DNA from 4 places in the Candidatus Clostridium eludens genome. Region 4 is predicted to be linked to each of the others. Evidence: riboswitches for the same ligand, from Rfam matches in the RefSeq annotation. Region 4 holds a riboswitch; each other region holds the start of a gene.

What was found. A riboswitch is a leader RNA that binds a small molecule or an ion and turns the genes downstream of it on or off. The one in region 4 is predicted to bind cyclic di-GMP.
Region 1: another riboswitch for cyclic di-GMP. It lies ahead of ACJDU8_RS19630 (LuxR C-terminal-related transcriptional regulator); the one in region 4 lies ahead of ACJDU8_RS11720 (methyl-accepting chemotaxis protein).
Region 2: another riboswitch for cyclic di-GMP. It lies ahead of ACJDU8_RS23090 (LuxR C-terminal-related transcriptional regulator); the one in region 4 lies ahead of ACJDU8_RS11720 (methyl-accepting chemotaxis protein).
Region 3: another riboswitch for cyclic di-GMP. It lies ahead of ACJDU8_RS01370 (hypothetical protein); the one in region 4 lies ahead of ACJDU8_RS11720 (methyl-accepting chemotaxis protein).

The regions. Positions count from the first base shown of each region.
Region 1 covers NZ_JBJHZX010000037.1:8,563-12,492, forward strand. The annotation lists partial or broken gene ACJDU8_RS19620 (C40 family peptidase) at 84-290, opposite strand; partial or broken gene ACJDU8_RS19625 (IS5 family transposase) at 364-1,195, shown strand; gene ACJDU8_RS19630 (LuxR C-terminal-related transcriptional regulator) at 1,322-1,969, opposite strand; cyclic di-GMP riboswitch class II at 2,054-2,139, opposite strand; gene ACJDU8_RS19635 (hypothetical protein) at 2,490-2,612, opposite strand; gene ACJDU8_RS19640 (DUF960 family protein) at 2,664-2,978, opposite strand; one part of gene ACJDU8_RS19645 (IS5 family transposase) at 3,327-3,657, shown strand; one part of gene ACJDU8_RS19645 (IS5 family transposase) at 3,657-3,930, shown strand, end outside.
Region 2 covers NZ_JBJHZX010000060.1:1,777-5,706, forward strand. The annotation lists gene ACJDU8_RS23080 (hypothetical protein) at 147-935, opposite strand; gene ACJDU8_RS23085 (hypothetical protein) at 914-1,363, opposite strand; cyclic di-GMP riboswitch class II at 2,064-2,148, shown strand; gene ACJDU8_RS23090 (LuxR C-terminal-related transcriptional regulator) at 2,234-2,881, shown strand; partial or broken gene ACJDU8_RS23095 (IS5/IS1182 family transposase) at 3,124-3,219, shown strand; gene ACJDU8_RS23100 (hypothetical protein) at 3,309-3,548, opposite strand.
Region 3 covers NZ_JBJHZX010000001.1:284,960-288,889, forward strand. The annotation lists gene ACJDU8_RS01360 (ABC transporter permease) at 1-442, shown strand, start outside; gene ACJDU8_RS01365 (3-oxoacyl-[acyl-carrier-protein] synthase III C-terminal domain-containing protein) at 539-1,525, opposite strand; gene ACJDU8_RS01370 (hypothetical protein) at 1,585-1,917, opposite strand; cyclic di-GMP riboswitch class I at 2,023-2,112, opposite strand; gene ACJDU8_RS01375 (glycyl-radical enzyme activating protein) at 2,360-3,265, opposite strand; gene ACJDU8_RS01380 (glycyl radical protein) at 3,335-3,930, opposite strand, start outside.
Region 4 covers NZ_JBJHZX010000016.1:17,235-21,164, forward strand. The annotation lists gene ACJDU8_RS11710 (MarR family winged helix-turn-helix transcriptional regulator) at 1-176, opposite strand, end outside; gene ACJDU8_RS11715 (DMT family transporter) at 233-556, opposite strand; cyclic di-GMP riboswitch class II at 1,270-1,353, shown strand; gene ACJDU8_RS11720 (methyl-accepting chemotaxis protein) at 1,493-3,508, shown strand; gene ACJDU8_RS11725 ((deoxy)nucleoside triphosphate pyrophosphohydrolase) at 3,816-3,930, shown strand, end outside.

The sequences.
Region 1 (3,930 bases), on a different contig from region 4:
ACTGCATAAAAAAATAGAAGGAAGCTGTTAAAATATCTCTTCCCTCCGATTAAAATTTATTTCATATTCTTACTATATGTATTCTACTGAATCACTCGTCTTGCTCCTACGTAGGCTGATCGCCAATACGGACCTAGTGGATAAATTACAACACCTTTGCTGGATGAAGCATTTATGAATTGTCCTCCACCAATATAAATTCCAACATGGCTTATAACTCCATTACTTGTGAACGAAAAGAAAACTAGATCACCTTCTCGTAAATTTCCAAAAGATATGCTTGTTCCTACATTAAGAACTTATCCCTAAATAGTTTCTGGTATGATACGATAATTAAAAAACGGGATAGAGAGGATTGTACAAATGATACAAAAGCAATCATGGGAGATAACTGATGAGTTTTGGGAAGAAGTAAAAAATCTAATACCTAAGAAACAAAGAGAACCGAATAAAGAATATAAACGAGCTGCTGGTGCTTGAAGAAAGCCAATGGAATCAAGAAAAATATTTAGAAGCAATTTTTTATATACTTCAAACAGGTATACAGTGGAAGGCACTACCAAAAGAAAAGTTTGGAGCATCTAGTTCAATTCACAGATATTTTATGGCATGGTGCAAGGCAGGAGTACTTGAGAATATGTGGAAGCTAGATACAACGAAATCCAAGGAATTGATTGAGAGTGGCTTAGTATGGATGGAAGTATGAATAAAGCTCCTTTTGCAAAAGAATCTGTTGGGGCAAATCCAACAGTTCGAGGAAAAAAACGGGATCAAAAAGCATATCCTCGTAAACGGCAGAGGAGTACCGTTATCAGTAGTGGTAACAGGAGCAAATCGTCATGATGTATCGCAACTGAGAGAAGTACTAAATTCCATAGCTATAGAACAACCAGAACCCACAGTTAAAAATCCTCAAAACCTTTGTGCGGACAATGGATATACTGGAGAGCCAGCTTTAGAAATTATAGTTCTTAGAGGCTATATTCCTCATGTAGTTTCCCGAAGATAAGAAAAAAAGAATATGGAGAACAATCCAAATTATAAAGCTCGTCGTTGGGTAGTAGAAGTAACCCATTCATGGATGAATCATTTTAGAAAATTGCTCGTTCGATTTGAGAAAACAGATATTTCCCATTTGGGCCTTATTAATTTTGCATGCGCTTTTATTGCTTTTAGAAAAACACAGATTATTTAGGGATAATCTCTAAAGCTTTCATCCTATGATACAATCTATAAGGTTTTATGATGTCAATTTCATTGGAATTATTAGTAATATGACAAACTATTTATTACATAGTATTCCAGCTAAATCACTATATATTTAACACACGTTAGAATTATAATTAACACCTGATATTCCCCACCTGTTAACATACAAGGCCACCTGTGTTCTATCTCTTATATTGAGTTTGTCAAATATATGATTATTATGTTTTTTTACTGTATTCTCAGAAATATGAAGTTTTTTTGATATCTCTTGATTACTCAAACCTTTTCCTATTTGACATAAAACTTCTTTCTCCCTTTGAGTAAGCTGTTCTATTCTTTCAGGTTCCATGGTATTTTCTCTCATCATACAGTCTATAAAATAAGAATCATAGTATTTTTTCCCTCTGTAAATCCTATCTATAATGCATAAAAGTTCCATCTCATCTGATTTTCCTAATATGTACCCCTCTACACCGCACCTAATGGCTTCTACAAAAATATTTTTATCTTCATTAAAATCCAACATTATGAATTTGCTTTTAACACCACTTTCCTTCATTTCTTTAATTAGCAGCAATTCATCTTTATTTTTTTGATGCAAATCCAATAAAACAGTATTAATCTTACTTGATTTAATTAATGACACTGCTTCCTCTAATGTTTCTGCAACAAGCATTATGTTAGCACAATTACACCTTGATACAACTGAGTATATACCCTCCATTATTAAAGCACAACTTGATAAAATAATAACCTTCATAATGTATTTCCCCCGTTTTTTCCAACAGTAATATCACTTAATTCTCTATATAAAATAAAAAGACCCAATTTAACCATATAAACGGTAAAATTAGGTCGGTTGCACCATTGACTCCGTATGTCCTAAAAGTGCCCAAATACAAAACATACTTCTTTGTCCCCCTGTTTCCTATAATATTTCATCCCAAATTTCGTATTTATATTTGCTCTTTGGGTTAACTTTTAGCATAGAGTGAATTTTTTTTCCTATCCACAAAAGCATGATGTACCTCCATCACCATTAGATTTGGCTTAATTTATATCCTAATATGAATATTTTATATTTTAATCTTATACTAATATCGGCAAATCACAATATGAACTTTATGGAAGTTCGTCGGTAAACAAGTTCTTATATCACACCTTAATTAAAAAAACATCAATAAGTTTAAAAATAAAATTAAGCAACTCCTAACCTGTAGTATTTAATCACAAATAAAGAATTGCTCTAATTTTATTTTTTGTACAGCCTTATTGGGGAACTAAATTATCATATAACTTTTCCGTTTAGTATCCTCTTTGTTTAAGGATATAGGCAGCAGCGTATTTTCTACCGCCAGTATCCAACCTAATCCACTTTCATAACTCGTAACTTTTTTCCACAAACTGCAAATGCAATACCCCTTACTAAATCTTTGCTCACTATAGTAGACTTATCAACAATATTCTGAGTTTTTCATCATTACACTGTGCCCTAAATCCTCTACAACATATACCTCGGCATCAACAGGATTAGCAACTTTTACAAAAATCTCCTCCATATATGCAGATTTTTCACGACAATAGGTTATCTTCTGATTATAGCAATTATTGAAAATACTACTGTCTTCTGTCTTCCTTAATTCAAATACTTGTAAATGACCCACAGAAAAGTTATCCATCCTCTTTAACATATCAATGGCATTCCATATTTTAATTTGAATTTCCTCATCTATATCTTCACGTATTCCTTTTGTCACCTTTCTTGCCACGTCTCTCTCCCTTTACCTTTTACAAATAAAATAACCTTAATTATCAATGAAAACCACACTTAAGGTTATTTAACTTGCTTTTATCAGATGAAAAAATATCACCTAATCTCCTATCTATGTTAATATTAGATACCTACATATTTTCTTCTACTCATTTTGAGACTTTCCTACTAACTAATTTCTTATTTCACTATTTGTTTCTTTACTGTTTCTATATTTTAAATTATATTATATTTATTGAAATAATTCAGTATCTGAGATTACAAAAGTATTAGGGCATGTCTGAAAACTTAAAATTGCATAAAAGCCAAATTGTTGGTAAAATAAGAAAAAAACTTGGAGATTAATATTATGGCACAAAAACGTTATGAAATGTCGGATGAACAATGGATTCAAATTAAAGATTTATTCCCGGTAGCTAAAACAGGACGCCCTCCTATTGACAACCATCTTATGTTTAATGCAATCCTATGGATTGCCAGAAGTGGTTCTGCTTGGCGTGATTTACCGGAGCGCTTCAGTTCCTGGAAAACTGTATACAGCAGGTTTTGTAAATGGCGTGATGACGGTACTTTACTAAATATTTTTCAGACCCTAAATGAAGAAGCAGACTATGAAAATTTAAGTATTGACTCTACTTCTGTAAAGGCTCATCAGCACAGTGCAGAAGCTAAAAAGGGGCAATAAATCATGAGTTCAACCAACACATTGGAAAGAGCCGTGGTGGAAATACGACCAAAGTACATGCAATTGTTGATGGGTTAGGCAATCCGATTTATTTTCAGTTATCCTCTGGCGATGTAAATGACAATACACTGGCCATTGAGGTGCTGTCTCATGTAAAAATAAAGAATAGCAATATCCTAGGAGATAAGGCATATGTAACAAAGGAAATAAGAAAATATATTTCATCCAAAGAGGCATCGTACACGATTCCTTCCAAGTCCAATAC
Region 2 (3,930 bases), on a different contig from region 4:
AACAACTGGAAATTATACCATATTTAATTTTGAATAATTATGATGCAACAAAAAACGAATTTAGTCTTTCTTGAATAATGCATTTTATATATTTAACAGTTACTATTTCACAATGCCCTTATTAGTATTATCGTCTAGTACATAGTTTAACGTGTAGTGGAAGCTTTAGTGGATAGATAAAAGTAATAGTTAGTGTTTCCACTAGTCACTACAAGACTATCTCCTGCTACAATAGTGGTATCAGTTCCTAAAGTATTGTTGTTCTCATCTTTAAAAGCCAGAGTATATGAATCAGCATTAGTTAAGCCATTTATCAAACTTGATACAGTAGTTCCTACTGGTATTTCCATTATAAAGTTATCACCGATAATACCAAGTGATCTAGAAATCCCAAGTGGTTTATAGTCTAAATTTTGATAAACAAGCAACTGTACCCCTCTTGAATCACAAATATTATCTGGTATTACAATCGTACCAGATATTTGAACATTTTTTGATATGCTTAAATCTTTTGGTGTGTTCCATTGAACGGGTAAGTTTACAATTCCCCTTGTAGTATCAATGGGTACAATTGTGGGTAAGTTTATATTGCACTCCATTCCAGTAATAGGTACCTCTATTGGTTGAGGTGGAATTATAGATAATAATGAACTTGAATTTGATGGTGTTCCAAATATGATACTAAGATAATAAGTATGTGTGTATAGTCCATCGGAGATTTGTAATGAATCTCCATCATTTACGATACCGTCATATAATGTTTGCTTCTGTATGTCTACGATGATTGCAGACATTTTATCTGTAAGGGTTGTATCGTTTGTAAGGGTTGTACCGTTGTACGTTAAGTTGCTTATAAATTCCTGTATAGTTGTAGCTGGAGGTATGTTAATTATTTGGTCCCCTATCACTGTACCTAGATTGCTTTGAAGTCCCATCCTTTATAGTCTACTTTCTGGGTTACATCTAACTTTATATTAGTAGGATTTAAAATACTTGGAGGTAATACGACTTTACCGCTTAGTTGAGTAGTTGTATTTATACTTACGCCAGAGTAATTAGACCACTGTACTGGTACTAACATAGTTCTTTCCGTAGTTGTAACTAAGATATTCGACGGTAAGTTTAAATTACTTACCATAGTAGGTTCATGTATTGTTATGTCATGAAGTGATTCTATAGATAATAAGTTCGAGGTTGCATTATATGATAGCTGATTAGCCCTTATTCTATTACTTTCATAATATGAGCAGGCATTTTTTGTGCTTATTATGCCTGGTAATGAATCTGCAAAAACTATTGAACTAAGAGCTAAAGATAATGTAAGTGCAAGAGCTGTCGACATACAAAATTTCACTTTTGTCATTTAGAATATCCTCCTTTTAAAAAAGCGCAACTCCATTAAGTAAAAATTTCAATTAATGCATTTAGCTTTAAATTGTAGTAAAACTAGCCTATAATTAATCTTTTGTTCAATTTATATTACCATACTAAGTTACTATAATAGTAATTATATCATATTTTCCCATTTCTTGCACCTACAGCATTTAACTCTTAAAGATTACATTTCCTGATTTATACTTCAATGGTTATTTTATCATACATCACCATTTAGACTCAATTACTTGTAATCACATCATTTATATACAATTCATTCCAGACAATCTGTAAGCAATTAAACGCTCAATTATAGGTGAGTAAATAGAAAGTACTTTGTATAATTATTTATTTTTTTACATTCATACAAATTTCAGCATTTTTCTTTAAATTTGTATGGTATGATAAATTAGATATCAAATTATAACAAAAAGAAATTATACTTTCAGTAATCTAAAATTTTAATGATAAAAAATCAAACATAATTATGGTTAGGAATTGTGCTTATACTTCTATAACTTATTATTAATAGTCACTTTAGAAACAATGATTGTTAAACAAATCACATAATGTTCATATAAATATTTGATATTTATACAGCAATCCCTAGTTATAGTTACATTAACAAGAAATTTATAAAATAAGAAGAATTGTTATTTATTGCACAACTATTATTTGGAATGAGATATGGAAAATAGGGGACAAAGAAGTATGCTTTATATTTGGGCACCCTTAAGGCATATGGAGTCAATGGTGCGACCGACCTAATTTTACCGTTTATATGGTTAAATTGGGTCTTTTTTATTTTATATGGAGAATTAAGTGATATTATTGTTAAAAGAATGGGGGAAAATACATTATGAGGATTATTATTTTATCAAGTTATACTTTAATAAGAGATGGTATATACTCAGTTATATCAAGGTGTAATCGTGCTGACGTAATGCTTGTTGGGGAAACACTAAAAGAAGCAGTTCCGTTAATTAAGTCAAGTAAAATTAATATTGTTTTGTTTGATTTACGTCAACAAAATAAAGATGAATTGCTGTTAATTAAAGAAATGAAGAATAGTGGCGTTAAGAGTAAATTCATAATGTTAGATTTTAATGAGGATAAAAATATTTTTGTAGAAGCCATTAAGTGTGGTGTAGAAGGATACATATTGGGAAAATCAGATGAAGTGGAGTTTTTATATACCATAAATCAAGTTTATAAAGGAAAAAAATACTATGACTCTTATTTTATAGACTGTATGATCAGAGAAAATACTATTGAACCTGTAAGAGTAGAACAGCTTACTCCAAGGGAGAAAGAAATTCTATGCGAAATAGGAAAAGGTTTACCTAATCAAGAAATATCAAAAAAACTTCATATTTCTGAAAATACAGTGAAAAAACATACTACTCATATATTTGACAAACTAAATGTAAGAGATAGAACCCAGGTGGCTTTGTATGTTAACAGGTGCAGGATGTTAGATGTCAATGATACTTCTAATGTATATTAACATGAGTTCCAATGTATTAGTTGCTTTAAATTTAAGAAAATATATGAGAGTACTTAATTGCTCTTCTATATTTTTCTAATGACAGAAATGAATAGCATTAATATTTAATTATAATCATTTTTCAGGTTCTACAAATATAGTTATATATTATGTAGCATGCGAAAAGTTATTCTATTTAATGTATAATGAATGAACTTCCAATTAGAAATTTGTTAAAATATCACATACTACATGCTATTAAAGAAAGAGAGCCAAAGTTCAAGGCTCGTCGTTGGATAGTAGAAGCTGCCCACTCATGGATGAATCGTTTTAGAAAGTTACTTATTAGATTTAAAAAGTAAGACTCTTCCTACTTTGGTGCTTATTAAGTTCGCATGTGTTTTTAGAAAAATTCAAGTTATTTATGGATAGGCTCTAAATTAATTTTTCATTTTGTTGCAATAATCCCTAACAGTATACCAATTAAATCAAAAATCATATCTACTGCTGATTCCCATAAAGGATCCATTACGATTACAATATCGTGTACCTCTTTAAGTAAGCCAACCATAAATACAATACTACAAGCTCTTAATAAGCCTACTCGTTTTTTTAATATAGGAATAATAATTATTGGTAATATAATATGTAATACCTTATGCCACTGAAATATTATTTGTAAGTCCAACGCCCTCGCCCCCCAATACTTCTGTATTTTAACCGATTGGAGGGCATTATTCAAAGAACATTATATTAACTTTTTATTAAAGAATGTGTTCGATCCACTATTAATTGATCAGCAATCATATTTGTAAAATAAATAGGGATTATTCCAAAATCAACACCCTTACGGTACTTATAATCTTTAGCACGATATTTGTCTCCCTTATTTTTCTATAACAAGCTTTCATAACTAAGGATTTCTACATGTATTTCTGAATTCTTTCTAAAACTAATAAACAAGCTGATTATTTATAACATATTACAGCCTTCAAATCATAATACTTACTTTATATTGCGAACTAAAACGCCATAAGATTCATTGTTGAATATTACGGCGTTCATATCTA
Region 3 (3,930 bases), on a different contig from region 4:
ATTGATACCCTACACAATAATTGGCTTTCTCAATATGATAACTGTATTGATTCTTGGAAATTTATTATTTGGTATAGTGGTAAAGGGAAGTGTGGCACTTTTTATAACACTTGGAACTTTATTTCTCATATGCTCCCTGGCTATAGGTATGCTTATCTCCACTGTGGCCAAAACCCAGCTGCAGGCAATGCAGGCTTCTCTAGCACTTTTACTCCCCAGTGTACTTCTGTCAGGATTTATGTTCCCAAGAGAGGCCATGCCTAAAATAATCTATCTTATAAGCTGTGCTTTGCCGCTAACCTATTTTCTGCAAATTCTAAGAGCAATAATAGTAAAAGGCGTAGGTGTATCATATATTATAGGTCCTATATTATCCTTAAGTATATCAATTGTTATTATTGTAGGCTTAACAATGGTTAAATTCAGCAAAACATTGGACTAATATCAAATTTTTCTAAGGTTCAGATGAAGAAAGACATTCCTTATGAGCAAACTCCACCTGAGCCTTAGAATAGCTTGATCAAAATTTTTGAATGCCTTAATATTTATAAAGCATTACTATACTTTCAGATCCTGTGCCAATAGTCCAAAATACTATATAATCTCCTCTTTTAACTTTGCCTTGTTCTATAGCTTCATATAATGCTATAAAAGGACTGCTTGTACTAGTATATCCATACTTATCACCTATATAAATACTCTTGTCTTCATCTATGTCCATAAGTTCTCTTATAGTCTTTATATTTACAAATGCAAACTGTGAAAAACAAAACATACTAACATTATCTTTGGTTAACCCTTTCTGGTTTAACATGCTGGTTATAATGTCCACGGCAGGGTAAACGCAAGCCCCTCCATCAAATGGAATCCACTTCAAATAAAATTCATCTACATCTCGTGATTTAAAGAAACTGGAAAATCCTGAACTTGGACACATAGCATTCTCACTCTCTTCTGTATTTATATAATACTCTGTATCCAATACCCCGCAATCCTCACTTACCTTCTCCAAAACTATTGCACAAGCAGCATGTCCATAATTACCATAACAAAGTTCATTATTGGGATCAAGTAAAGAATTCAAATCATCACAACCAACAATTAGAGCTTTTTTTGCTCGATTTGATGTCATCAAATAATTTGAGGCACATTCTAAAGCAACAGTCATACCAGCACAATTAGCATTCATATCAAAACACATTACATTTCTTCCCGCATTTAACTCCTTATGTAACAAAATTGCCATAGATGGTGAAATATATTCCGATAATATAGAAGAATATATTATTATGTCTATATCATTACCTGTGAAGTTGGCCTTAGCTAATGCAGATTTTGATACTTTTAACGCTAAAGATAGAGTTGTCTCATTATCATCAAACATAAATCTTTTATCTCTACCCATTATATCTATTAACAAATGCTCTACGTTTTTGCCTTGCTTCTCAAAGTGCTTTAAATAAAAATCATTTGAAACAACCTTAGAACCATGACAAATATCAATACAACTTAATTTTACGCCCATTGTTAGCCTCCTTGAATAATAAATGATAAAATTCAATCTAAACCTTCATATGTAAGTTGTTAAATTACTTCAACATTAAGCCCTACATTTCTACCTATTCTTGTTAACTGCATTTTTAAAGTTGCATTATTTCCCGCTTTCATTATAACTTTCTTAAAATTTAAATCTTTATACATTTTAAAACAACTTTCCAGCATTGGCACCATATCTCGAGTAGAAACTTTTAATTCTTGGGAATCAAAACACAAAATATAATCAGCAGTTTGTATAGTTGATACTATTTTTTTAAATTCCTCAATGAAACTCTTAGCATCACTTGCTTCATACATACCCCATATTTTTACATTGAACTCTTTTTTGGCCTTATTCAAAGCCATCTCATGTTTTTTCATATCTTTAATACACCTATCCTTTCATTTATTTAAAAATTAAAAGGTGCCTATATAGCTATAGGCACCAAAATGTAAACATAATATATTAATTCTTATAATTATAATTTTGGCAACCTGGCAATCATAGAAAAATAAATTTTCTTTAGACCCATAGCTTTGCGACCTTACCTTTCGATAAGTGTGCCATTGTCAATATATATTTATTCATAATTTTACATCTAAATTTTACAATTTTCAAGAATAATATATAAAGTTTACCTTAATTTTTCATTTTTTGTAGATTTGTAAAAAGAAATATTAGAAGTGGCAAGCAATTTTCTCAAGATATTATCTGTATGCATATTATAAATTTTTTTATTCCAATGGGGTAATTAGCTAATACTGCCATATTATTCACTGTGAGAGATAAGCACTACTGCACACCCAAATAACTTCTTTAATCCTACTTATAACTTACTACCTCAACACCCTCATTTTTAACTATTTTATATAACTCTCTTAAGTCTTCCTTCGATGGAGTTTTAAACTGTTTGGAGGGCTTTTTTAACCCAAGGACTTCATATTTACTATTTCCAAATAAGTGATATGGTAATAGCTCTAACTTTGATTTATCTATATTAACTTTAACAAATTTAGCAGTTTTTCTAATATTCTCTATACTTGAATTTACTCCATCAATTACTGGTATGCGAACTACCACAGGTACTTTTAATTCTTTAAGTCTTGATATATTCTCTAATATCCTTCCATTGCCAACTCCTGTATGGAATCTATGTTTATCATTATCCATATGCTTTATATCTATAAATATTAAATTTAATTTTTCCAATATATCTTTCACGTTGTCAAATTGAAAGTAGCCAGAAGTTTCAATAGCTAAATCTACAGATTTATCATAGAGTTTATTTACAAGTTCTCTCAACATGTCTATTTGCAGGGTTGCTTCACCTCCAGAAAAGGTAACTCCACCCTTTGAATATCTATAAAATACTCTTTGTTTTTCTATTACTTTTAATATCTGTTCACTATTATAGTGATAAATCAAATTTTTTCTACTATTAGTTGGACATACCTCTGTGCAAAGTCCGCAAGATTTGCATTTTTTTCGTTGAACAATCTGGTTTAAATTTATACTTACTCCATGTGGACATACTTGAACACACCTTCCACATCCTATGCAGGTCTTTTCATGGTATGCAATCTTGTTAGAATCTGTACAACTTTCTGGATTGGAACACCATTGGCATCTAAGAGGACAGCCAGCAAAAAAAATAATCGTTCTGATTCCATTCCCATCATTAACAGAAAAATTCTGAGGTTCCATAAAGTACCCACTTATACTATTCATAAATTCCTCCTTGCTCAAAATGAAATATTAGAAAGGGACACAGCTTAAAACTATGTCTTTATTGTAATTCTAATAATTTTCATGAACTGTTCTTGCAATAATTGCATCTTGCATTGACCTGGATAAATTAACAAATTGTGTACTGTATCCTGCAACTCTAACTAACAAATCTTTATAGTCCTCAGGATTATCTTGAGCTTTAAGCATTGTTTCAGTGGATATGGTATTAAACTGAACATGGAATGCTCCTAGAGAAAAGAAAGCTTGAATCATTGCTCCCAAGTTACTTTGTCCCCTTTTAGTATCTACTAAATTCTCATTCAATCTTAAGTTTAATAGTGTTCCACCAGAATGTACATCCTGATTAATTTTTGCTGCTGAACGCATGACTGCCAATGGGGTAGAGGTATCAGAACCTGCAAATGGTGATACACCTTCAGACAATGGTTCTTTAGCCTTTCTGCCACACGGGGTTGCTCCAACAACTTTTCCTGCTGGCAAATAATTAGAAATCCCCATAAAGGCAGTGATGAAATTATTACCATTAATATCCTTATATTGGTGCCCCGCTTTGTAATAATGATTTGCTATTTTAATAGCAATATCATCAACATAGTCTATATCATTTCCATACTTTGGTGATGCAATAGCTAATTGTCTTAACT
Region 4 (3,930 bases):
TCCCGAATTTCATTTTGAGTACAATAAGGGGAACTTTTATTTATTACATACAAAGTAAACAAGGTTGTATCTTGAATTTCATGTTTTCTGGACCAAACACGATAAATATCATTAATTTTAAACCAAGATTGATAATAAACATCTAATAGCTCAGTAAATTTCTCTTCCTCACTCATGTCTTGTACACTCTTCCTTCAATTATAAAATAATACTACCTTAATTATAAGAGAAACTAGTGACTAACACCACTAAAATTTAGTCCTATAACCCCTAATACAATAAAAAGTATAGATACTATTTTTAACACACTAACATCCTCTTTAAAAACAAGAATTCCTATTACTGATATAATAGTAATTCCTGCTGCTCCCCATATAGCATATACTATACTAACAGATATCTTCTTTAAGGACATTGATAAAAAAATAAAGCATAGCCCATATGTTAAAAGTGTTCCTAGTGCTGGTAGTAATTTTGTAAATCCTTCAGAGATCTTCATACAAGTAGTTCCTAAAGTTTCAAGAATAATAGCTAAAATTAGATAGATCCATTCCATAGTAAAAACCTCTTTTAAATAATATTAGTCCATTAATGGACTAATATTATTGTACTAAAATGTTATGCTTTAGTCAATATTAGCTAAAATTCCCATGGAATTTATAAACAATTAAACACCTTATTATTCAATTTTCAAATAGCTCTCTTGTTTTTTATTTAAGTCACATTAAATTCACATTTTGAACAAAATGATTATATATTAAAGCGCTTTTAAAAGGTTATTCTGGGTAATGTTTTTAGAAAAGCTAAAAATAGATATATATATTCATATTACAATAATTTACTATTCTTAAAATATATAAATTTTAATTTTATTCGTGTATATCTTTAATAGTGTTAATTATTAGAACTGTACAAGTTATTATAGTTGCCCCTAGTAAATAAATACCAACTAGTATAATATCAGAATCGTTATTACCGTTATGTAACAGATTTTCGAGAATAAACGAAAGATACATAAAGGCAATAAAACTTATAATCCATAAAATAATATATTTTAAAACTTTCATAATTCAATTCTCCTATATATAAAATATCACTATTTGATTATAAAATATTTAATGCACTGCTGGGAAGATAGAAATTCTCATCAAGGCATTTTATTTTTATGTTAAAAGATGGATGAGATATTGATTTTTTCATACTATAATGATAATATACGCATATATAGACATAAAATTACAATAATATATAAAAAACATCAACAAAATACAAAAGACTGGGAACTGTGAAGAATTCTATTTATTTGGGCATCTTGAGAATTCGGAGTTAGTGATGCAACCGACCAATTGAAACTAATTGATTTTTTATTAGCTTTAATTGGTTTTATTATTTAAGATGAATATACAAATGATACTAGGTCTTAAAAAGCTTTATCTATTCTAGGTAAGCACAGTGAGGAACACATAAAGGAAGAATAAGGGGGGAATGCTACTTGTTAAAAAATTTTAAACTCAATAGTATATGGAGTAAATTGTCTTTTATAGTAATTACATTTACATTACTTTTTATTATGGTTGTATCCATAAGTTCTAATTATATAGTAAAGAATAGTCTTTATGAAAATAGTCTTAATGAAATAGAGGAAAAAAGCAATACTTTTGCAAGTAATATAGAAGATTTAAAGCAAAAGTCGTTAAATGCTTGTGATTGGTTTGAAAATTCATCTAGACTTGTTGAAGCTCTTAGTACACAAAATAGAGCAGCTGCTTTGGATTTAGGTAAAACGGCATTAAAATCTTTTGGTATCGATTATTTGGTAATAACAGATAAAGAAGGTAATGTTTTTATACGCGCTCATGAACCGAATGAATATGGTGATAATATAGCAAATCAGGTAAACATTAAAAAAGCTTTGAACGGTGAAAAATCTGTAGGCATAGAAAATGGGGAAGTTGTAAAATATTCTATTAGGGCAGGGGTACCGTTAAAGGATAACAATGGTAATATTATAGGTGCAGTGTCCTTGGGATATATTCTTTCTAATAATGCATTTCTTGATAAACAAAAAAAATTATTTGGATATGATATTACAATTTTTTATGGCAATGAAAGAATTGCTACCACTATAAAAGATAAAAATGGAAAAAGGATTATTGGTACAAAAACTGAAAATACTTCTATAATAAACGATGTGTTAAAAAATGGCCAATCTTACTATGGCAAATGTATAATTAATAATGAAAATTATGTTGGTGGATATAAACCGATTATTGATGTAAGTGGAAAACCTTCAGGTATGATTTTTATAGGGGAAAAGGCCGATTTTATTAATAGCTTAGTTAACAAGCTTATAGCTAGCCAAGGTGTTATATTACTAATTTGTGGAGTGCTTTTAATTGTATGCATGTTAGTATTTATTAGATTTTTTATTATGAACAAAATTTTACAGCTTACTTCTAATTTTAAGGAAATATCAGAGGGGCATGGAGATTTGACTAAAAGAATTTTGATAACATCAAAAGATGAAATTGGTGAATTGTCGATGTATTTTAATAAATTCATGGAAAGCATACATAGTATAGTTAAAATAATAGTTGCAGAGGTTAACAAAGTAAATAGAGCTGTTTCTATAACAAATGATAATATAGCTGTATTAGCTAAAAATTTAGTTGAGACCTCAGAAACTGTGGAAAAACTATCAGTGGGTATGGAAGAAACAGCAGCTTCAACGGAAGAAATAAATGCTAGTACAGTTGAAATTGGTACAGCCATAGAGGATATTACTACAAAAACCCAAGATGGTACAACATCAGTTAATGAAATCAGTATAAAAGCAAATGAGCTAAAAGAAAATGCAAAACTATCTCAAACTGATGCAAATAAAATTAAATTAGAGATAAATGAAGCAGTTAATAATGCAATTATTAAATCAAAAGAAGTGGATAAAATAAAAGAGTTAACAGATTTTATTTTACAAATATCAGCTCAAACTAATTTATTGGCATTGAATGCATCTATAGAATCAGCAAGAGCAGGAGAAGCTGGAAGAGGATTTTCAGTTGTGGCAGAAGAAATAAGAAAACTAGCAGAAAGTTCTGAAGCTACTGTAAATGAAATGCAAAATATAATTAGCAGTGTATTTGAAGCGGTCAATAGTTTGTCCGAAAATTCTAAGAAGTCATTAGACTTTATAGATATCCAAGTAGTAAAAGGATATGAGGAACTTGTTGAAACTGGTGAAAGTTATAATAAGGATTCAATTTTTATAGAAGGATTAATGACAGATTTAAGTTCCACATCAGAAGAACTATTAGCATCCATAAAGATCATTTCCGAGGTTGTAGACAATATTTCTAAGGCTAGCAGTGAAGGAGCAAATGGAGTTAGCAATATCGCAGAGAAGATATCAATTATAACTGACAATGCAAATGAAATAAAATTAGAAACGGATATAATAAAGAAGAGCTCAGCTGAATTGAACAGTATAGCTTTAAAGTTTACTATATGATAATTATAAAAAATATAGCTATATAGTATTGTAGTGGTCGGTGAATGACCTTGTATACATACTAATTTTTCATATAAGACGTGGGAAAATCAAAAAGATAATATGGAGCATTGGAAATTTAATGCGTTGATGGGAAAGTAGAAATTCTCAGCAGCGCATTTTATTTTTTGGGTGGCGATTATATGTTTAAAGATATTAATAGTTCTGTAATTAATAATTTAGAAGTATTTTTAACGTCAAAGGTATAAACTATATTTGTGTGTCAAATTATAGTATAATTATCGTATGATATGAGGTGATTATATAAATGAAAACAGTAGAAGTAGTAGCTGCAATTATAAAGCACGGCAATGAAATATTTACCACCTGTCGTGGTTATGGTGAGTTTAAAAATATGTGGGAATTTCCAGGTGGCAAAATAG